2 regions of the Streptomyces sp. NPDC046261 genome follow, and region 1 is predicted to be linked to the other one. Evidence: riboswitches for the same ligand, from Rfam matches in the RefSeq annotation. Region 1 holds a riboswitch; the other holds the start of a gene.

Evidence for each region. A riboswitch is a leader RNA that binds a small molecule or an ion and turns the genes downstream of it on or off. The one in region 1 is predicted to bind cyclic di-AMP.
Region 2: another riboswitch for cyclic di-AMP. It lies ahead of ABZ956_RS14795 (transglycosylase family protein); the one in region 1 lies ahead of ABZ956_RS19545 (C40 family peptidase).

The regions. Positions count from the first base shown of each region.
Region 1 is NZ_JBEYZU010000010.1:59,746-69,076, forward strand. Features, by position in the region: gene ABZ956_RS19535 (ATP-dependent Clp protease proteolytic subunit) at 1-633, shown strand, start outside; gene ABZ956_RS19540 (hypothetical protein) at 639-959, shown strand; cyclic di-AMP (ydaO/yuaA leader) riboswitch at 1,244-1,449, shown strand; gene ABZ956_RS19545 (C40 family peptidase) at 1,453-1,941, shown strand; gene ABZ956_RS19550 (ATP-binding protein) at 2,167-2,604, opposite strand; gene ABZ956_RS19555 (helix-turn-helix transcriptional regulator) at 2,849-3,718, shown strand; gene ABZ956_RS19560 (DUF397 domain-containing protein) at 3,728-3,991, shown strand; gene ABZ956_RS19565 (8-amino-7-oxononanoate synthase) at 3,996-5,147, opposite strand; gene bioB (biotin synthase BioB) at 5,295-6,533, shown strand; gene ABZ956_RS19575 (adenosylmethionine--8-amino-7-oxononanoate transaminase) at 6,526-7,830, shown strand; gene bioD (dethiobiotin synthase) at 7,886-8,599, shown strand; gene ABZ956_RS19585 (methyltransferase domain-containing protein) at 8,697-9,331, shown strand, end outside.
Region 2 is NZ_JBEYZU010000006.1:331,447-342,760, forward strand. Features, by position in the region: gene ABZ956_RS14765 (DUF2079 domain-containing protein) at 1-659, opposite strand, end outside; gene ABZ956_RS14770 (SurA N-terminal domain-containing protein) at 957-1,577, shown strand; gene ABZ956_RS14775 (nucleoside triphosphate pyrophosphohydrolase) at 1,612-2,604, shown strand; gene ABZ956_RS14780 (DUF6479 family protein) at 2,669-3,103, shown strand; gene ABZ956_RS14785 (cytochrome P450) at 3,149-4,396, shown strand; gene ABZ956_RS14790 (transglycosylase family protein) at 4,561-5,520, shown strand; cyclic di-AMP (ydaO/yuaA leader) riboswitch at 5,815-5,964, shown strand; gene ABZ956_RS14795 (transglycosylase family protein) at 5,969-6,721, shown strand; gene eno (phosphopyruvate hydratase) at 7,002-8,291, shown strand; gene ABZ956_RS14805 (septum formation initiator family protein) at 8,398-8,868, shown strand; gene ABZ956_RS14810 (DUF501 domain-containing protein) at 8,914-9,453, shown strand; gene ABZ956_RS14815 (Ppx/GppA phosphatase family protein) at 9,450-10,421, shown strand; gene ABZ956_RS14820 (protein-L-isoaspartate(D-aspartate) O-methyltransferase) at 10,496-11,314, opposite strand, start outside.

The DNA.
Region 1 (9,331 bases):
GACCGACCCGCCGCCCGCTATGTCCTGCCCGAGTTCACCGAGCGCACCGCGCTGGGCACGCACACCCTGGACCCGTACGCCAAGCTGTTCTCCGAGCGCATCGTCATGCTCGGGACACCCCTCGACGACACGGCCGCCAACGATGTGATCGCGCAGCTGATGCACCTCGAATACGCGGCGCCCGAGCGGGACATCTCCCTCTACATCAATTCCCCCGGCGGCTCCTTCGGGGCCATGTGCGCCGTCCACGACACGATGCGCTTCATCAGCTGTGACATCGAGACCATCTGCCTGGGCCAGGCCGCCTCGGCCGCCGCCGTCCTGCTGGCGGCCGGCACCCCGGGCAAGCGCCTGCTGCTCCCGCACGCCCGGTTGCTCATCCACCAGCCGTCCCTCGCCGAACCCGTCCAGGGGCAGCCCTCGGACCTGGCGATCCAGGCCGCGGAGCTGCTGCGGGTCCGCGACGGCCTGGTGGAGATGCTGGCGCTGCACACCGGGCAGGACGCGGAGCGCGTGCGGCGGGACCTCGAGCGCGACACCTTCCTCGACGCCGAGGCGGCGGTGGCCTACGGCCTGGCCGACCGGATCATCACCGACCGCCGGCCGCTCGGCGCGCCGGCCGGGGCGAGGTGAGGCGGATGCCGTCGGAGAAGTGGCCCCCGGAGCTGACGCCGCTGCCCGCCCTGACCCGCGCCGAGGGCGAAGTGGTCGACCGCTATCTGGAAGTACTGGATCTCCTCGGCCGGATCAACCCGGCTCGCACGCAGGGCACGTACAGTGCGCTACGAGCCGCGCAGACGCTCGCGCTCGCGGCCGCCGGGCTGCGCGACGCGCTGACGGTCATGCACGAACGCGACGAACGCGAGATATACGGGGGAACGCTGGCGCGAGCGATGCGGGTCCTGGACGGCGAACGCCGGGCCCGGCGGGTGATGTTGCCGCCGGAGCCGCCGAACTGAGGAGCGGAAACATTCTTCCCCCGATCTCCTCCAGACAACGGATGCGATCGTAGACGACCCGCAGTGATCACTTCGGGCGGTGCGCGTACTCGACGCTCGAAGAGATCGCTTCGCCGCAGGTGACGAACTCAGCAGGGAAGGGTCACCACCACCAAATCGCCCCGTGTCCACCCGAATTGCCCAGAGGTGACGAGGGTCACATATGGTGGGATCCGCTCGGCTTGGGCGCCGGGACTGCGCCAAGATCCGTCCGACGACAAGACCCCGCCACCGCGGCGGGGCGGTCCGGGCGGACGCCGAACCCTGCCGCCGCCGGGGCGACTGGTCGACATAAGTGCACCGGCAGGGATGGAGGACCCGAGCACGACGGGACGGCGGGAGAGCGACAACTGCCGTACGTCCCTTGGGGTGAAGCCGCTCACGCGGCCGGGCATTCTTCGCCTGCCCGAACCCGACAGGTCATCCTTCACAGGCGGCTGACGAAGGGTTTGGCATGGGCGCGCACAAACGTCCCTCAATGCTGTCCAGGACGGGGGCTCTGCCCCTGTCCGTGAAATCCGCCCTGACTCTCGCGGCCGTCGGTGCCACGGTGCTGGCACCGGGCGCCACCAACGACGCGGAAGCCGCGACCATCTCCAACACGGCCCTGCAGATCGCGGCCTCGAAGGCGGGCTCCCCCTATCAGTGGGGCGCGACGGGTCCCTTCCGCTTCGACTGCTCCGGGCTGACCCAGTACTCCTTCAAGCGGGCCGGCAAGCAGCTGCCCCGCACCGCACAGGACCAGTACAACCGCGTCCGGCACATCCCCGGTCTCTCCCGCACCCGGGGCGACCTGGTGTTCTTCCACGGCCGCGGTGGCGTCTACCACGTGGGGATATACGCCGGGAACAACAGGATCTGGCACGCCCCCAAGACCGGATCGGTCGTCCGCCTCGAGCGCATCTGGACCCGTAGCGTCTCCTACGGCCGCGTGAACGGCTGACCCGCCGAGCGGGGCCCCGGCGCCCGGTGTCACCCACCCATCGCGCCGGACCTCGACCACGCCGCACCCGACGCGCCGAGCGCATCTTCCGTGGCAGCGGACCCGGCTGCCTTCCCGGTGCCCCACCGGCACCCGCGACACCCGCGAACCCACCGGTTCAGGAGCGCGCTCCACGAGAGCGCCGGGCCGGGCGGACCACCGCCCGGCCCTCCACGCGCTGCCGGTTCAGCGGACCGGCACCGGCGGCACCCTCCACGGCATACGGATCCACACGGTCTTGCCTCCGTCGGCGGTCGGCGTGACGCGGAGAGCGCCGCCATGCTCGGCGGTGAGAGAGCGGATGATCACCAGACCGCGTCCGTTGTCCTGCTGGACGGCGGCCGGCAGCCGCCTGGGGTGACAGGGATGGCTGTCCGTGACCCCGATCCGCAGCTCCTCGCCCCGCTCGAGGCGGACGTCCACCGTAAAGGTGGGCGACCGGCCGTGGGTGTGCTGCACGGCGTTGGTGGCCAGTTCGGAGACGATCAGCCGGACCGCGTCGGCGGCGTCCGTACCGGCGGGCAGGCCCCATTCCATGAGCACGTCCATGACATAGCGCCGGGCCGCGGAGACCGAGGCGGGGCTGCTCGGCAGAGTGACGGCTGCTTCCTGGTGATCTGCCATGGCGCTGTCCCTTTCCCACCGGTGCCGGACTCCGACGCGCGGCGTGCGGTGAAGTCGGAAAGCGGCTCCGGACGGCTCTTCGCGACAGCGTGCCACTGTTCACGGGTGCGATGGGCGCGATCCACCGGATTGTGGATATATCTGTCGCTCGAAGCGGTGAACTCTGCTACGAGAGACCGGATTTGGACGGCAGACTGGTCTATTGACTCTGACGAGTGGATTTGAGCGGCGGGGAGGAGAGCTGATGCGGAACGGACCCGCGGTGCGCCGTCGCAAACTCGGCGCGGAGCTGCGCCGGCAGCGGGAGCTGACCGGGATGACGAGCCGGGAGGCGGCGGGGGCGGTCGGCTGGCACCAGTCGAAGGTGAGCCGGATCGAGACGGGCATCAGCGGCGTGAAACCCGCGGACGTGGCCCGGCTGCTGGATGTGTACCGCGTCTCGGACCCGGAACTGAGGGCGCTGCTGGGAGCGCTGTGCGGGGCGGGGTCCAAGGACGCGGAGGGGTCCCGGCGCGGGTGGTGGTACGCCTACCGCGATCTGCTGCCTTCGGCGTATCTCGACTTCATCAGCCTGGAGTCGGAGGCGTCCCACGCCCGGACGCTGGAGACCACGGTGGTGCCCGGCCTGTTGCAGACGCGGGAGTACGCCAGGGCCGTGACCCGGGCCGCGCTGTGCGACCCGCCGGCGGAACAGGTCGAGGAGCTCGTCCGGGTGCGCATGGCCCGGCAGTCGGTGCTGGAAGGGGAGCGTCCGTTGCAGCTCCGCGCGGTGCTCGACGAGGCGGTGCTGCGGCACGAGGTCGGTGGCCCGGAGGTCATAGCGGGACAGTTGCGCCATCTGTTGGCCATGGGTTCGCTGCCGCATGTGCGGCTGCACGTGCTGCCGTTCACCAGTGGAAACCATATCGGCATCACCGGCCCTTTCGTTATCTTCTCCTTTCCGCGCATCGCCGATCTGGACGTGGTTGTTCTCGACCATTTGACGAGTAGCCTCTATCTGGAGCGCAAAGAGGACCTCCGGGCGTACGGCTCGGCGTTCACCACGCTCCAGGCGCACGCCCTCTCGCACGAGAACTCGTTGGATTACATCGCCGGGATCAGCGACGGCGCGTAAGGAGGCAACATGTCCGCAATGCCTCGGTACGTACCCTCTCCATCGGCTCACGCCGGCCGCTGCGACGCCGCGTGGCACCGCAGCAGCTACAGCACCGGCATGAACAACTGCGTCGAAACGGCAAGCCTGGGACCGCGGCAGCTCGCCGTGCGCGACTCCAAGCGCACGGCCGGGCCGGTTCTGCGGTTCTCGCCCGCCACCTGGTCCGCGTTCCTCATGGACCTGGGCCGCGCCCGCCGGGCCGGCGACGGAGGTACCGCCGTACGGAGTTGAGCGTTCAGGCGGCCGGCGCGGTCCGTACGATCGCGTCGGCCGCCGCCATGACCTGGGCGTCCGACAGATCCGCCCGCGCGGTCAGCCGCAGCCGCGAGACGCCGTCCGGCACGGACGGCGGCCGGAAGCAGCCGACGGCCAGCCCGGCCGCACGGCAGTCGGCCGCCCAGCGCACCGCCGCCGCGGGCGAGGGCGCCCGGACGGAGACCACCGCCGCGTCGGGGCGCACCGCCGTCAGCCCCGCCGCCGTCAACCGCCCGTGCAGTGCGGTGGCCACGGCCCGCACCCTGCCGGCCCGGCCGGGCTCGCGGCGCAGCACCTCAAGGCTCGCCAGCGCCGCGCCGGCCGCCGCCGGGGCGAGGCCGGTGTCGAAGATGAAGGTGCGGGCGGTGCTGACGAGGTGGTCGATGACCCGGGCGGGGCCGAGCACCGCACCGCCCTGGCTGCCGAGGGACTTGGAGAGCGTCACCGTGGCCACGACGTCCCCGTCGCCGGCCAGGCCCGCGGCGTGCACGGCGCCCCGGCCGCCCGCGCCGAGGACCCCCAGCCCGTGGGCGTCGTCCACGAGCAGCGCCGCGCCGCCCGACCGGCATGCCGCGGCGAGGGCGGGCAGGGGGGCGGCGTCGCCGTCGACGGAGAAGACCGAGTCGGTGACGGCGATCGCCCGGCCCCGGTGCGCGGCCAGGCTCTTGCGGACGGCCTCCGGGTCGGCGTGCGGCACGACGGTCCGCTCGGCGCGCGCCAGGCGGCAGCCGTCGATGAGCGAGGCGTGGTTGCCCTCGTCGCAGACCAGGAGGGTGCCCGAGCCCACGGACCCGGACAGGGCGGTGACGGCGGCGAGGTTCGCGGCGTAGCCGGAGGAGAAGACCAGGGCCGCTTCGAAGCCGCAGAACGCGGCGAGCTCCGCCTCCAGCCGGGCGTGCAGGGCGGTGCTGCCGGTGACCAGGCGGGAACCGGTGGCGCCCGCGCCCCAGCGGCGCGCCGCATCCGCCGCGGCCTCGGTGACCTCGGGGTGGTGGGTCAGGCCCAGGTAGTCGTTGCCGGCCAGGTCGAGGAGGGCGGAATCGGCCGCCCGGGGGCGGAGGGTGCGCACCAGACCCGCGGCCCGCAGCCGCTCGTGCTCCGCGTCGATCCAGTCGAACGGGTCCTGGGGCATCGGCCGTCCCTCGTCGTTTGGTGGGTTTGCATAAAACCTAGCCGTCGCCGGGCCGGGGCAGGATGTGGCGATACACACACCTCAAACGGACTCTGTTGTGCGATCTCTCCTTGGCCGGGGATGGTGGCGTAGGCGAGGATCTGCGCCATGGACCTGCTGAACACGCTGGTGGACAAGGGGTTGCGGCGGGAGCTGCCGACCCGCGAAGAGGCGCTCGCCGTGCTGGCGACCTCCGACGACGAGCTGCTCGACGTGGTGGCCGCGGCGGGGAAGGTACGCCGCAAGTGGTTCGGGCGGCGGGTGAAGCTCAACTATCTGGTCAACCTCAAGTCCGGGCTCTGCCCCGAGGACTGCTCGTACTGCTCTCAGCGGCTCGGCTCGAAGGCCGAGATCCTCAAGTACACCTGGCTCAAGCCGGACGAGGCGTCGAAGGCGGCGGCCGCCGGGGTCGCCGGCGGCGCCAAGCGGGTCTGCCTGGTGGCCAGTGGCCGCGGGCCCACCGACCGCGACGTCGACCGGGTCTCGAAGACCATCGAGGCGATCAAGGAGGAGAACGCGGACGTCGAGGTGTGCGCGTGTCTCGGGCTGCTCTCCGACGGCCAGGCGGAGCGACTGCGCGCCGCGGGTGCGGACGCCTACAACCACAACCTCAACACGTCCGAGGCGACGTACGCCGGCATCACCACCACCCACACCTACGCCGACCGGGTACAGACGGTGCAGCAGGCCCAGGCGGCGGGCATGTCCGCCTGCTCGGGGCTGATCGCGGGCATGGGCGAGAGCGACGCGGACCTGGTGGACGTGGTGTTCTCGCTGCGGGAGCTGGACCCGGACTCGGTGCCGGTCAACTTCCTCATCCCCTTCGAGGGGACGCCGCTGGCCAAGGAGTGGAACCTCACCCCGCAGCGCGCTCTGCGCATCCTGGCGATGGTGCGGTTCGTCTGCCCGGACGTGGAGGTGCGGCTGGCGGGCGGCCGTGAGGTGCACCTGCGCTCGATGCAGCCGCTGGCGCTGCACCTGGCCAATTCGATCTTCCTCGGCGACTACCTGACGAGCGAGGGCCAGGAGGGCAAGGCCGACCTGGCGATGATCGCGGACGCGGGCTTCGAGGTGGAGGGCACGGGCACCACGACGCTGCCCGGGCACCGCGCGGACGCCCTCGCGGGCGCGGGCTGCGGCTCGCGCGGCGCGAGCGGCTGCGGCTCGCACGGCGCCGGGGAGAGCGCGGCCGGCGGTTGCGGCTCGCACGGCGCCGGCGGCTGCGGGCCGTGCGGCGACGGGGGCGCGGCCGGGGAGCCGGCGGCGGCCGGGGCCGACGAGGCCCGTACGGACCTGGTGGCCGTGCGCCGCCGGGGCGCGGGGACGGACCTGCCGCCCAATGCCTGAGCCGCTCACCGCGGGCGAGTTGCTCGCCCTGGACAAGCAGCACGTCTGGCACCCCTACGGTCCGATGCCGGGGCGGGTCGACCCGCTGGTCGTGGAGTCCGCGTCCGGGGTACGGCTCCGGCTCGCCGAACCGGTCGCCGGGGTGCGCGAGCTGGTCGACGGGATGTCCTCGTGGTGGTCCGCCCTCCACGGTTACAACCACCCGCGGCTCAACGAGGCGGCGCGGGACCAGCTCGAACGCGTGAGCCATGTGATGTTCGGCGGGCTCACGCACGAGCCCGCCGTGCGGCTCGCCAAGCGGCTGGTGGACATCACGCCCGACCAGCTCGAGCACGTCTTCCTCTCCGACTCCGGCTCGGTGTCGGTCGAGGTCGCCGTGAAGATGTGCCTGCAGTACTGGCGGTCGGTGGGACAGCCGCGCAAGCAACGGCTGCTGACCTGGCGGGGCGGCTACCACGGCGACACCTGGCAGCCGATGTCGGTGTGCGACCCGGACGGCGGGATGCACGCGCTGTGGTCCGGGGCCCTGCCCCGACAGGTTTTCGCGGACGCGCCCCCCACCGGCTTCGACGCCGCGCCGGATCCGGCGTACGCCGCTCATGTGCGGGAGCTGATCGGGCGGCACGCCGAGGAGCTCGCCGCGGTGATCGTCGAGCCGGTGGTGCAGAACGCGGGCGGCATGCGCTTCCACTCCCCCGCCTACCTCACGATGCTGCGCGAGGCGTGCGACGAGCACGACGTGCTGCTGATCTTCGACGAGATCGCGACGGGCTTCGGCCGCACGGGCGTGCTGTTCGCGGCGGAGCACGCGGGCGTCTCCCCCGATGTGATGTGCGTGGGCAAGGCGCTGACCGGCGGTTATCTGTCGTTGGCCGCGACGCTGTGCACGACGCGGGTGGCACAGGGCATCTCGCGGGGCGAGGTGCCGGTGCTGGCGCACGGTCCGACGTTCATGGGCAATCCGCTGGCCTGCGCGGTCGCGAACGCCTCGCTCGAGCTGCTGCTCTCGCAGGACTGGCAGTTGGAGGTCAAGCGGATCGAGGCCGGGCTGCGCGACGGGCTGGCCGCCGCGGCCGAGGTGCCGGGCGTACGGGACGTACGCGTCCTCGGCGCGATCGGCGTCGTCCAGCTCGACCATCCCGTGGACATGGCGGCGGCGACGCGGGCGGCGGTCGCGAAGGGCGTGTGGCTGCGGCCGTTCGGGGACCTGATCTACACCATGCCGCCGTTCATCACCTCCGACGAGGACCTGGCGAGGATCTGCGCCGGGGTGCGCGCCGCCGCCCGTCAGGGCTGACCGGGACGGCGGCAAGCGCCATGGGAACGGAACGCGAGAGAACGGAGCGCACAGCATGACGGTCATGGTCGTCACGGGAACGGGCACGGAGGTCGGCAAGACCGTGGTGACGGCCGCCGTCGCGGCGGCGGCCCTGGCGGCCGGCCACTCGGTGGCGGTGCTCAAGCCCGCCCAGACCGGGGTCGCGCCGGACGAGCCGGGGGACGTCGCGGAGGTGCTGCGGCTCGCCGGGCCGGTCACCGGTGTCGAACTGGCGCGCTTCCCGGAGCCGTTGGCGCCCGCCACCGCCGCCCGCCGGGCCGGCCTGGCGCCGGTGCCTCCGCGGGAGATCGTGCGCGCGGCGGGCGAGCTGGCCGCCTCCCACGACCTGGTCCTCGTCGAGGGCGCGGGCGGGCTGCTCGTACGGCTGGACGAGGCCGGCTCGACGCTCGCGGACGCGGCCCGGCTGCTGGACGTGCCGGTACTGATCGTCGCGCAGGCGGGGCTGGGCACGCTCAACGCCACGGCGCTGACCGCCGAGGCCCTGCGCTCGCGCGGCCTGCGCTGTGCGGGCGTGGTGATCGGCAGTTGGCCGGCCACGCCCGACCTCGCCGCCCGCTGCAACCTCGCCGACCTGCCCGAGGCGGCCCGGGCGCCCTTGCTGGGGGCCGTCCCGGAGGGCGCGGGCACGCTGCCCCCCGGCGACTTCCGCGCGATGGCGACGAGCTGGCTGGCACCGCGGCTGTCCGGCGTCTGGGACGCGGAACGCTTCGCGCAGGAGCAGCGCTAGGGCGCGGGGCGGAAACGGCGAAGCGGCGGGGAGGGGATAAATCCCCTGGCCGGGGAACAATCGCGGTAGCCGTCGTATCCCCGGAAAGGGGTGCCCCATGCCGCTCCGCAGCACCAGAACACCGCACGACGCCGTGCACCATCCGGTCTTCGCCCGCGTCTACGCCAAGTGGAGCCCGGTCATCGACGAGCGGGCCAATGTGGGCGCGCACCGCAGGGACCTGCTGGCGGGGCTCTCCGGGAGGGTCATCGAGATCGGCGCCGGCAACGGTCTGAACTTCGCCCACTACCCCGGCACCGTCTCGGAGGTGGTGGCGATCGAGCCGGAGCGGCGGCTGCGCCGGCTGGCGGTGGACGCGGCGGTCCGGGCGGGCGTGCCGGTGGACGTGGTGCCGGGCGTGGCGGAGGCGCTGCCGGTCAAGAGCGAGGCGTTCGACGCGGCCGTGGTGTCCTTGGTGCTGTGCTCGGTGCGGGACGTGCGGCGCTCGCTGGCGGAGCTGCGGCGTGTGCTGAAGCCGGGCGGCGAGCTGCGGTTCTTCGAACACGGCATCGCGCGGGGGCGGGTGCTGGCGGATGTGCAGCGGGCCTTGGACCGCACGGTGTGGCCGCTGCTGTTCGGCGGCTGTCACACCGCCCGTGATCCGCTGGCGTCGATCGAGGCGGCGGGGTTCGACATGGGCGACTACCGACGGCTGCGGGTGCCGCGGAGCAGAGTGCCGATGCCGGCTTCCTC
Region 2 (11,314 bases), on a different contig from region 1:
AGCCGCCAGAGCATGAGGACGCCGATGGCCGCGGCCGTGACGCCCAGGTCCTCCTTGACCAGCACCAGGGGCGCCGCCCACAGGGCGGCGGTCCGCCAGCGGCCGCGCACCACGGCCTCCAGGGAGAAGGCCAGCAGGGGCATGGCGAAGGCGATCTCGTGGAAGTCGAAGTCGACCGCCCGCTGGACGCCCCAGGACAGTCCGTAGGCGATCGCGACGGCGAGGCCGCGGCGGCGGCCGAGGAGGTGGGCGGCGAGCCGGGCGACCGGCACGGCGGACAGGGCGAAGAGCGCGGCCTGGACGACGAGGAGCGTCACCGGGGTCGGGAAGACGCGGTAGAAGGGGGCGATCAGCGCGGTGACGGGGCTGAAGTGGTCCCCGAGGATGTTGGTGCCGGGGCCCTTGAGGTCGGCTATGGGCGTCTGGAGCCGGGAGTAGGCCCGTATGGCCTGTTCGAAGATGCCCAGGTCCCACGACATGGTCAGCATCCGCCGGTGCCGGCAGACGGAGAGCGTGGTGTAGAGGACGAACAGGACGCCGCCCACCCAGTACGGGTCCAGTCGCGGCGCGCGCAGCCGGGCGCCGCGGAGGCGCGGTGCGGGCGCGTTCTCGGCCCTGCTCCTGTCCTGTGCCGCGACGGGGGCGGTGGCCGAGTCCATGGGCGGCTTCTCCTCGGGCTGATTTGCGGGGGTCGGTCTGAAGTATGCGTCCTCGACCGTGATCGTTACGACGCCCCCTCGGACATCCCCCTCGGACACGGCGGCGAAGGCGCGCATCCCGACGCCCCGCGAATCGTTGGCCGAATCAGTGGCCTGGGCCACGCGGACTCCCTACCATCGATCAACGCCGGACCATCGCTCCATGCCAGGCCGTCGCCCGCCCTTCGCCCGACCACGCCCCTCGTGCCAGGGGCACCGCCCGCACCTGTTTGATTGCGATCTCCGCCGGGAGGCTCCATGATCCGCCGCAGGACAGCGCTCTCCGTCTCCGCCGCCACCGTGCTCGCCGCGGCGCCCCTGCTCACCGGCTGCGGTTCCGCACCGCATCCGGGTGCGGCGGCGGTCGTGGGCAAGGAGCGGATCACCGTCTCCCAGCTGCAGAGCCAGGTGGCGGACGTCCGCGAGGCGCAGCGGTCCTCGCCGGAGGGGGAGCAGCTGCTGGCGGGCAGCGCGCAGCTCGGCCAGGACACCCTCGTCCGGCTGATCCAGTACCGGATCATCGAGCAGGCCGGCCGGGACAACGGCGTGGACGTCACCCGGCGGGAGCTGCAGGAGCGGCGCGGACAGGTCGAGCGGGTGCTCGGCGGTGCCGACGCCGTCGAGGCCCGGTTCCTGGCGGCCGGCATCGCGCCGGGCCAGATCGACCGGGAGCTGTCGGTGGGCCTGGTCCGCTCCAAGCTGGAGGACAAGCTCGGCAAGGCCCGCACCGGCGAGGTCCTGATGAAGACCTCCGACGCGCTGCGCGTGGACGTCAATCCCCGCTACGGCACATGGGACGCCAAGCGCGGTACGGCCCGGGCCGCGCTGGAGCCGTGGCTGCGGCCGGCCGCCGCGGCCGGCCCCGAACAGCCGGCGTGAGCCCGCGCGGGCCCGGTCGCCTAGGCTCGGTCGCGTGAACGACCGCGTGAACGACTCCTTTGGCCGCATCGTCCTGCTCACCACCAGCCACCGGGTCGCACCCGGCCTGCTGTCCTGGCCCGCGTGGCAGACGCTGCGCGGCGCCGGGCGGGTGCTGTGCGCCGACGCCGGCCATCCGCAGCTGCCGTACCTGCGGGAGGCCGGCGTCGAGGTCGAACACGCCTCGCCGACCGCCCGCGAGCTCGTCGACTACTGCGCGGACGGGCAGCGCACCGCCGTGGTGATCACTTCCGCGGAAGGGGAGTCGGCCCTCACCGACGGCCTGGCCCGGCTGGCCGGCTCGGGCCGCGAGTCGATGCCGGCGCTGGAGCTGCTGCCCGGCTCCTACGACCTGCCCGGTGCCCGGCTGCTGGACCTGGTGCAGGTCATGGACCGGATCCGGCTGGCCTGCCCGTGGAGCGGCATCCGCACCCACCAGGACCTGGCGAAGTACGGCCTGGAGGAGATGTACGAGCTGCTGGAGGCCATCGAGACCGGCGACCGGGAGGCGCTGCGCGAGGAGCTGGGCGACGTTCTGCTCCAGGTCGTCTTCCACGCCCGGATCGCGCAGGACGACGCGGACGAGCCGTTCTCCGTCGACGACGTCGCCGCCACCATCGTCGACAAGCTCATCCACCGCCACCCGCACGTCTTCGGCGAGGAGAGCGCGCGGACGCCGGAGGACGTGCGGGCGCACTGGATGCGCACGAAGGCCGCCGAGAAGGGCCGCGACTCCGTCACCGAGGGTGTCCCGCTGGGCCAGCCGGCCCTCGCGCTCGCCGCGAAGCTCGCCTCCCGGGCCCGTTCCGGGGGCCTGGAGGTGGCCCCGCCGGCCGGGGAGGGCATCGGCTACGAGCTGCTGGCCCTGGCCGTACGGGCCGAGGCGGCCGGCACCGAGCCGGAGACGGCGCTGCGGGCGGCCGCCCGTACCTACCGGGACGCGATCCTCGCCGCGGAGGCGGCGGCGGGGGAACGGCCGGGGGAGTAGCGCCCCGCCACCCGTTCGGCCCAGGCGCGGTCTTGACCCGGCGCCCGGCGGGTACCCGACATCCATGCGCACTGACCACATGGACCTCGCACTGCCGCACTGGGTCGGCGGCATCGCCCCCTTCATCGTGGGGCTGTGCGTCTGCGCCCTGCTGATCCTGGCCTTCTACTTCGGGCAGCGCTGGCGCGACCGGGAGCCGCCGCCCCCCGCCCAGCCGCAGCGCCGCCAGGGCTCCTGGCAGACGCGGCAGGAACACGACAGGGGACCCGCCTCGCCCGACCACGGCCCCGGGCACAACGACGACGAGGAGAGCGCGGTCGGCTACGTCGTCGAGCACCGGGAGTCGGACCGCCTGCAGACCGAGGCCAACGGGGAGCGGGTGCTGCCGCACGAGATCAACAACCCCGGCAGCCACCCCGAGGAGCTCTCCGAGGACCGCAAGAAGTGGGACCCGGGCAGCAGCGGCGCCTTCGGCAGCGGCGGCGGCGGGCACCACTAGCGGGGCCGCGGGTAGCGTCGGGGCGTGCACGACACGAACGACCGTATGCCCACGCCCCCCGCCCCACCCCTGTTCACCTGGGAGTTCGCGGCCGACCCCTACCCGGCGTACGCCTGGCTGCGCGAGCACGCCCCCGTGCACCGCACCGCCCTGCCCAGCGGTGTCGAGGCATGGCTGGTCACCCGGTACGCCGACGCCCGGCAGGCACTCGCCGACCAGCGGCTGTCGAAGAACCCCGTGCACCACGCCGAGGGCGCCCACGGCAAGGGCAAGGTCGGCATCCCCGGCGAGCGCAGCGCCAACCTGATGACGCACCTGCTCAACATCGACCCGCCGGACCACACCCGGCTGCGCCGGCTGGTCTCCAAGGCGTTCACCCCGCGCCGGGTCGCGGAGTTCGCGCCCCGGGTGCGGGAGCTGACGGATCAGCTCATCGACGCCTTCGCCGGCAAGGGGGAGGCCGACCTCATCCACGAGTTCGCCTTCCCCCTCCCCATCTATGCCATCTGCGACATGCTCGGGGTGCCGCGCGAGGACCAGGACGACTTCCGCGACTGGGCGGGAATGATGATCCGCCACGGCGGCGGCCCACGCGGCGGAGTGGCCCGTTCCGTGAAGAAGATGCGGGGCTATCTCACGGAACTGATCCACCGTAAGCGGGAGGATCTCGGTGAAGACCTCATTTCCGGACTGATCCGGGCGAGTGACCACGGCGAGCACCTCACCGAGGACGAGGCCGCGGCCATGGCCTTCATCCTGTTGTTCGCCGGTTTTGAAACAACTGTGAACCTGATCGGTAACGGAACCTACGCCCTGCTGCGCAACCCCGGGCAGCGCGAGCGCCTCCAGCGCGCGCTGCGCGAGGGCGAGGAGAGCCTGCTGGCCACCGGCGTGGAGGAGCTGCTGCGCTACGACGGGCCGGTGGAGCTGGCGACCTGGCGGTTCGCCACCCGGGACCTGACCCTCGGCGGACAGCGCATCGCCGAGGGCGATCCCGTACTCGTCGTCCTGGCCGCCGCGGACCGCGACCCCGAGCGGTTCGCCGACCCCGACACCCTTGACCTGGCCCGGCGCGACAACCAGCACCTGGGCTACGGACACGGCATCCACTACTGCCTGGGCGCCCCCCTGGCGCGCCTGGAGGGCCAGGTGGCGCTCGCGACTTTGCTGCGCCGGCTGCCCGATCTCCACCTGGCCGCGGAGCCGGAGGACCTGCGCTGGCGAGGGGGTCTGATCATGCGCGGATTGCGCACTTTGCCCGTCGCGTTCACCCCTGCTCCGCCCGCCGCATGACGACCGGTCACCTCGCGTGACCTTCGCGTGACCTCGGCTACACCGGCTTGTGACGACCCGGACCCGTCGCTATGTTCGACGACCACATCAGCCGCCACACGAGAGGCCAGCCCATGCGTTTCGGGAACGGAAGACATCGCCGCCCCCGTCAGATACCCGCCATCGTGCTCGCGGCGGGGGTGACGGGGGCGGGCATCGCCATGCCGCTGATGGCGGCCACCGCGGCCACGGCCGCGGACACGGGCACCTGGGACAAGGTCGCCCAGTGCGAGAGCGGCAGGCTGTGGAGCGCCAACACCGGCAACGGTTTCTTCGGCGGCCTCCAGCTCACCCAGCAGATGTGGGAGAACAACGGCGGCATCTCCTACGCGCCGCGCCCGGACCTGGCCAGCAGGTCCCAGCAGATCGCCGTCGCCGAGCGGATCCTGGCCGCCGAGGGCCCCGACGCCTGGCGCAGTTGCGCCGTCAGTTCGGGTCTGTCGAAGGACGCCCCGGCGCCCGACGTGAACCCCGGACGCACCCAGAGCCCCGAGCCGGAGCCGACCCGCGAGCCGGCGCCCGAGCGCACCGCTCCCGCCACGCCGGAGCCCACGAAGTCCGCGCCCGCCGACCGCGCCCCCGGCACCACCGAACCCGCGCCCGGCGCATCGAAGTCGCCCGGCACGCCGAGCCCGTCCACCGACCCCTCCGCCCCCGCGGGCGAGACCTCCGGAAAGCCGGACGGCAAGCACCGCAAGGACCCCTCGGCCGAACCGTCCACCACGCCGTCCCCCTCCACCACGCCCTCGGGCACGCCCACCGACCACGCGCCCACCGACCCCGCGCCGACCGCCCCGCGCACGCCGGGCGACGACGCGGCCGGGGAGCCGGGCACGGGCAAGCACCGCGCCGAGCCGCCGCGTTCGGACGAGCCCCAGCGCCCCTCGCGCGACGGCGCCGACGCCCGGACGGGCGTACCCGGCGCGACCGACTACACCGTCAAGCCCGGTGACAACCTGTCAGCGATCGCGGAGGACCACTCGGTCACCGGCGGCTGGCAGACGATCTATCAGAAGAACGAAAAAGTTGTCGGATCCGATCCGGATCTCATTCAGCCTGGTCAGCGGCTCGATATCCGTCCCTAGCCGGGGGGTTCGGGGCGAATGTCCGTTCCAGTCGAAAGTGAGACATGGGTCTCGTTGACTTTGGGCTGGACGGAGCTCGTCCGTTCTGCTCAAACCCCCTCCCACCTGCGGAAACAGGAGGTTCCTGCGGGTAACTTCCAGCAACTGTGGCTGAAAAGTGGGGTTTGAACCCGTCGGCCGCCTGTGTTTAACGTCGTCACCGCTCGCCACCGCGAGCACCACGGTCGCCACGCCGAATCCTGCCGGCGGCCGGGGGAGTCGTCGCGCAAGCGCCGTTGGCAGGAGCGGGGGAACCAAGGTAAGGCGCCGGACCGGTCCGACGGCCTCACGGTCGAGGGAGCGGGACGGCTTGGGGTGAAGCCCGGAGCGCAGCCGCGCACCGGGCCGGGCAAACTCACAGCCCGAACCCGACAGCTCACCTCGTAGGCGTCGGTGAGGAAACCGACTTATGTCCAAGGGCAAGCACCGTCGTCCGTCCAAGGCCGTCCGCATCGTCACGCTCGCCGGCGTCACCGGCGTCGCCGTGGCCGCCCCGCTGATGGTCGCGACCTCCGCCAACGCCGCCTCCGTTTCGACCTGGGACAAGGTCGCCCAGTGCGAGTCCAGCGGGAACTGGTCCATCAACACCGGCAACGGCTACTACGGTGGCCTGCAGTTCTCGCAGTCCTCCTGGAAGGCCGCCGGCGGCACGCAGTACGCCCCGCGCGCCGACCTGGCCACCAAGGCCCAGCAGATCGCCACCGCCGAGCGTCTCCTCGCCATGCAGGGCCCGGGCGCCTGGGGCTGCGCCGGTGCCGGCGGCCTGACCGCCGGTGGCGCGAAGGCCAACGTCGACACCTCCGGCTCCGGCTCCGTGGTCAAGAAGAAGTCCACGAAGTCCTCCTCCGCCGCCGCGGGCGAGACCTCCACCAAGAGCCGCGCCGACCGTGCCGAGCGCCCCTCCGCGCCCAAGCACGCCAAGCCGCAGGCGGAGACCGCCGAGGAGGCCCCGGCCCCCAAGCAGACCGCCCCGAAGCACGCCGCCCCCAAGACGGTCAAGCAGGGTGACGGCGAGTACGAGGTCAAGGAAGGCGACACCCTCGGCTCCATCGCCGACGCCAAGAAGGTCGACGGCGGCTGGCAGAAGCTGTTCGACCGCAACAAGGACATCATCGACAACGCGGACCTGATCTTCCCGGGTCAGAAGCTGCACCTCAGCTGATCACCGGCTGAGCGCCGCGCTCATCCGCGGGACCGCCCCGCTCCGATGCGTCTTCCCCCCGAGCCGCATCGGAGCGGGGCTCCGCCGTTTTCCGGGGCCGCCACGGGCCCCGGTGCGGCCGGTCGTCTTTCCCGTTGAGCGAACACACCGACCATTCATCCGGTGATCTCGGCTTTTGTGCCAATTTTCGGTCCGGTGGCCGGTCCAAGGGCGGGCGCAGCCTCCGGGGCCCGTTAGGCTCGTGCTGCAGAACTCCAGACACACCACGAAGGAGACCCTCGTGCCGTCCATCGACGTCGTCGTAGCTCGCGAGATCCTCGACTCGCGAGGCAACCCCACGGTCGAGGTCGAGGTCGGCCTCGACGACGGCTCCACGGGCCGTGCCGCCGTGCCGTCCGGCGCCTCCACCGGTGCCTTCGAGGCCATCGAGCTGCGTGACGGTGACCCGAACCGCTACCTGGGCAAGGGCGTCGAGAAGGCCGTCCTGGCCGTCATCGAGCAGATCGGCCCGGAGCTCGTCGGCTACGACGCCACCGAGCAGCGCCTGATCGACCAGGCGATGTTCGACCTGGACGCCACCGACAACAAGGGCTCGCTCGGCGCCAACGCCATCCTGGGCGTCTCCCTGGCCGTCGCGCACGCCGCCTCCGAGGCCTCCGACCTGCCGCTCTTCCGCTACCTGGGCGGCCCGAACGCGCACCTGCTGCCCGTTCCGATGATGAACATCCTCAACGGCGGCTCGCACGCCGACTCCAACGTGGACATCCAGGAGTTCATGATCGCGCCGATCGGCGCGGAGTCCTTCTCCGAGGCCCTGCGCTGGGGCACCGAGGTCTACCACACCCTCAAGAAGGTGCTGAAGGCCAAGGGCCTGGCCACCGGCCTGGGCGACGAGGGCGGCTTCGCCCCGAACCTCGGCTCCAACCGCGAGGCCCTCGACCTCATCCTCGAGGCCATCAAGGAGGCCGGCTACACCCCCGGCCAGGACATCGCCCTGGCGCTCGACGTCGCCGCCTCCGAGTTCTACAAGGACGGCGTCTACACGTTCGAGGGCAAGGACCGCTCCGCCGCCGAGATGACGGAGTACTACGCCGAGCTCGTCGAGGCGTACCCGCTGGTCTCCATCGAGGACCCGCTGTTCGAGGACGACTGGGCCGGCTGGAAGACCATCACCGAGAAGCTCGGCGACAAGGTCCAGCTCGTCGGTGACGACCTGTTCGTCACCAACCCCGAGCGCCTGGCCCGCGGCATCGAGGAGAACTCCGCGAACGCCCTGCTGGTCAAGGTCAACCAGATCGGCTCGCTCACCGAGACCCTGGACGCCGTCGAGCTGGCCCAGCGCAACGGCTTCAAGTGCATGATGTCCCACCGCTCCGGCGAGACCGAGGACGTCACCATCGCCGACCTGGCCGTAGCCACCAACTGCGGCCAGATCAAGACCGGCGCCCCGGCCCGCTCCGAGCGCGTCGCCAAGTACAACCAGCTGCTGCGCATCGAGGAGATCCTCGACGACGCCGCGGTCTACGCCGGCCGCAGCGCCTTCCCGCGGTTCCGCTCCGCGAACCAGTAAGCACCGCAAGGGCTGACCTTCTCGCCAGTCTCCGTACGTCCCCGGCCGCGGTCCCGTACCGTGTCCGGGGACGTACGTTCGTAGCGGACTCTCCAGGGGAGGCGACGTGGGCGCGGACCGGTTCTCCACCGCGACCAGGCTCAAGGCGCTGGGCACGGCGCTCGTGCAGGGGCCGTCCGCGGCCCGGGTCTACCGTGCCGGGCCCCCGCGGCGCAGCCGGCTCACCGGCCGGGCGGCGCTGCTCGCGCTCGTCGTCTGCTCCCTCGTCGTCGCCCTCGCCTACCCCATGCGCCAGTGGGTCACCCAGCGTTCGGACATCGCCGAGCAGCGGCACCGCACCGAGCAGGCGCGGGAGCAGGTCAAGCGGCTGCGCGACGAGAAGGCCCGGCTCGAGGACCCGGCGTACGTGGAGCAGCAGGCGCGCGAGCACCTGCACTTCGTACGGCCCGGGGAGACCGGCTACACCGTGGCGGACGGCAGCGGCGGCACCAGGCAGCGCAGGGACGAGGGCGCCGCCGACCGGCCCTGGTACAGCAACCTCTTCGACGGCGTGGACACCTCCGACGGCCACCGCTGACCCTGCACATTCCTTCGACACGACCGAGCGAGCACGAGCGAGCACATGGACACCCCTCCTCCGAAGACCGAGCCCACCGAGCCGACCGACGCGGACATCGCCGCGTTCAAGGAGCAGCTGGGGCGCCCGCCGCGCGGGCTGCGCGCCATCGCGCACCGCTGCCCCTGCGGTCAGCCGGACGTGGTCGAGACGGCCCCCCGGCTGCCGGACGGCACGCCGTTCCCGACGACGTACTACCTGACCTGCCCGCGTGCCGCGTCCGCGATCGGCACGCTCGAGGGCTCGGGGCTGATGAAGGAGATGCAGGACCGGCTGGCGACCGACCCGGAGCTGGCCGCCGCCTACCGGGCCGCGCACGAGGACTACCTCGCCCGCCGCGACGCGATCGAGGTGCTGGAGGGCTTCCCGAGCGCCGGCGGCATGCCGGACCGGGTCAAGTGCCTGCACGTGCTGGTCGGGCACTCGCTGGTGGCCGGCCCCGGCGTGAACCCCTTCGGTGACGAGGCGCTGGCGCTGCTGCCGGAGTGGTGGGCCAAGGGCCCGTGCGTGAGCCCGTGCGGCGACTCGGGCGAGGGATGCGCATGACGCGCGTCGCCGCCGTCGACTGCGGTACCAACTCCATCCGCCTGCTCGTCGCGGACGCCGATCCGGCCACCGGTGAACTCAAGGAGCTCGACCGGCGGATGACGATCGTCCGGCTCGGCCAGGGCGTGGACCGTACGGGCCGCCTGGCGCCGGAGGCGCTGGAGCGCACGTTCGCCGCGTGCCGCGAGTACGCCGAGGTCATCGCGGCGCACGGCGTGCGGCGGGTGCGCTTCGTGGCGACGTCCGCCTCGCGGGACGCGGAGAACCGCGAGGACTTCGTGCGTGGCGTCGTGGAGATCCTGGGCGTGGAGCCCGAGGTGATCAGCGGTGACCAGGAGGCGGAGTTCTCCTTCACCGGCGCCACCCGGGAGCTGGCCGGGCGCGACGATCTGGCCAAGCCGTTCCTGGTCGTGGACATCGGCGGCGGCTCGACCGAGTTCGTGGTCGGCGAGGAGCACGTGCGCGCGGCGCGCAGCGTGGACGTGGGCTGCGTGCGCATGACGGAACGTCACCTCGTGGTCGACGGCGTCGTCACCGACCCGCCCTCGCCCGCCCAGATCGCGGCGATACGCGCCGACGTCGAGGCCGCGCTGGACGTCGCCGAGCAGACGGTGCCGCTGACCGAGGCCCGTACGCTCGTCGGCCTGGCCGGCTCGGTCACCACGGTCGCGGCGATCGCGCTGGGGCTGCGGGAGTACGACTCCGCCGCCATCCACCACTCACGCGTCTCCCTGGAGCGGGTCCGGGAGATCACCCACGAGCTGATCGGCTCCACCCACGAGCAGCGGGCGGCGATCTCCGTGATGCACCCGGGCCGCGTCGACGTCATCGCCGCGGGGGCGCTCGTGCTGCTGTGCGTGATGGAGCGGACCGGCGCCCACGAGGTCGTCGTCAGCGAGCACGACATCCTGGATGGCATCGCCTTCAAAACGGCAGAACAGGCCGAGGCGGCGAAAAAGAAGCCCTGACCTGCGGTGCTGCGGAGATCGTAGACGCGAATGGCCCCGGCCCGCTGCACGCGGACCGGGGCCACCACGTCGCTTCACACCGGCCAGGAGTCGCCCGGCGTGTCGAGCCACACCTCTTGTCTATCCGGTGTCACGGTGAGCCCGAACCGGTCATGTGTGGGTCTGCCCTGCTTCTGCCACCACCGAAAGGCAGCTTCCACGTCATCCCACAGTCGGCGCGGACCCGACTGCCAAACACGCGTTTCCTCCCCGTCGCGGAACATCACACAGGCCCAGGAACGGTCACCCAGCCCGTAGAACCACACGGGGCGCGCGCCATCGCGTGCGTCGGCCACGGCCTGGACGCAGTTCCGCACGCGGAGGCCCAGAGCGAACGGCAGGGCGGTGTACCGCCCGGTGACGAACTCGGACTCGGTAACGGCTGTGGCGGAGGTCTCCGCCTTGTTGAACGTGCCCGCCGGAACGTATTCCGCGTGCGGCCGCCGGGGTGAACGCTGGGCTCGGATCTTCATGAACTCCACCGGGCGTGTGAAGCGGCCGAGCGCGATTCCGTCATTCGCCCTCAGGCGGACCACGGCGTCCGCGTTGCTGTAGTGCGTGCCCCATGGGGCGACGATGATCCCGCCCTTGCGGATCTGCGGCAGCCACACCCCGGGGGATTCCCGGAGCCCCACAGTGGCGAGGATGCGGTCGTACGGTCCGTGGTCCGCGTAGCCCTTGAACCCATCGCCCTCGACCACGTCCGGGTACAGCCCGGCCGCACACAGCCGCTCGCGGGCCCGCATGGACACCGTGCGGTCGATCTCGATTGTGGTGACGCGCCCACGTCCGCGTGGGCCCACACAGCGGTGATACAGGGCCCCGGCGGTCTCACCCGTCCCGGTGGCCACGTC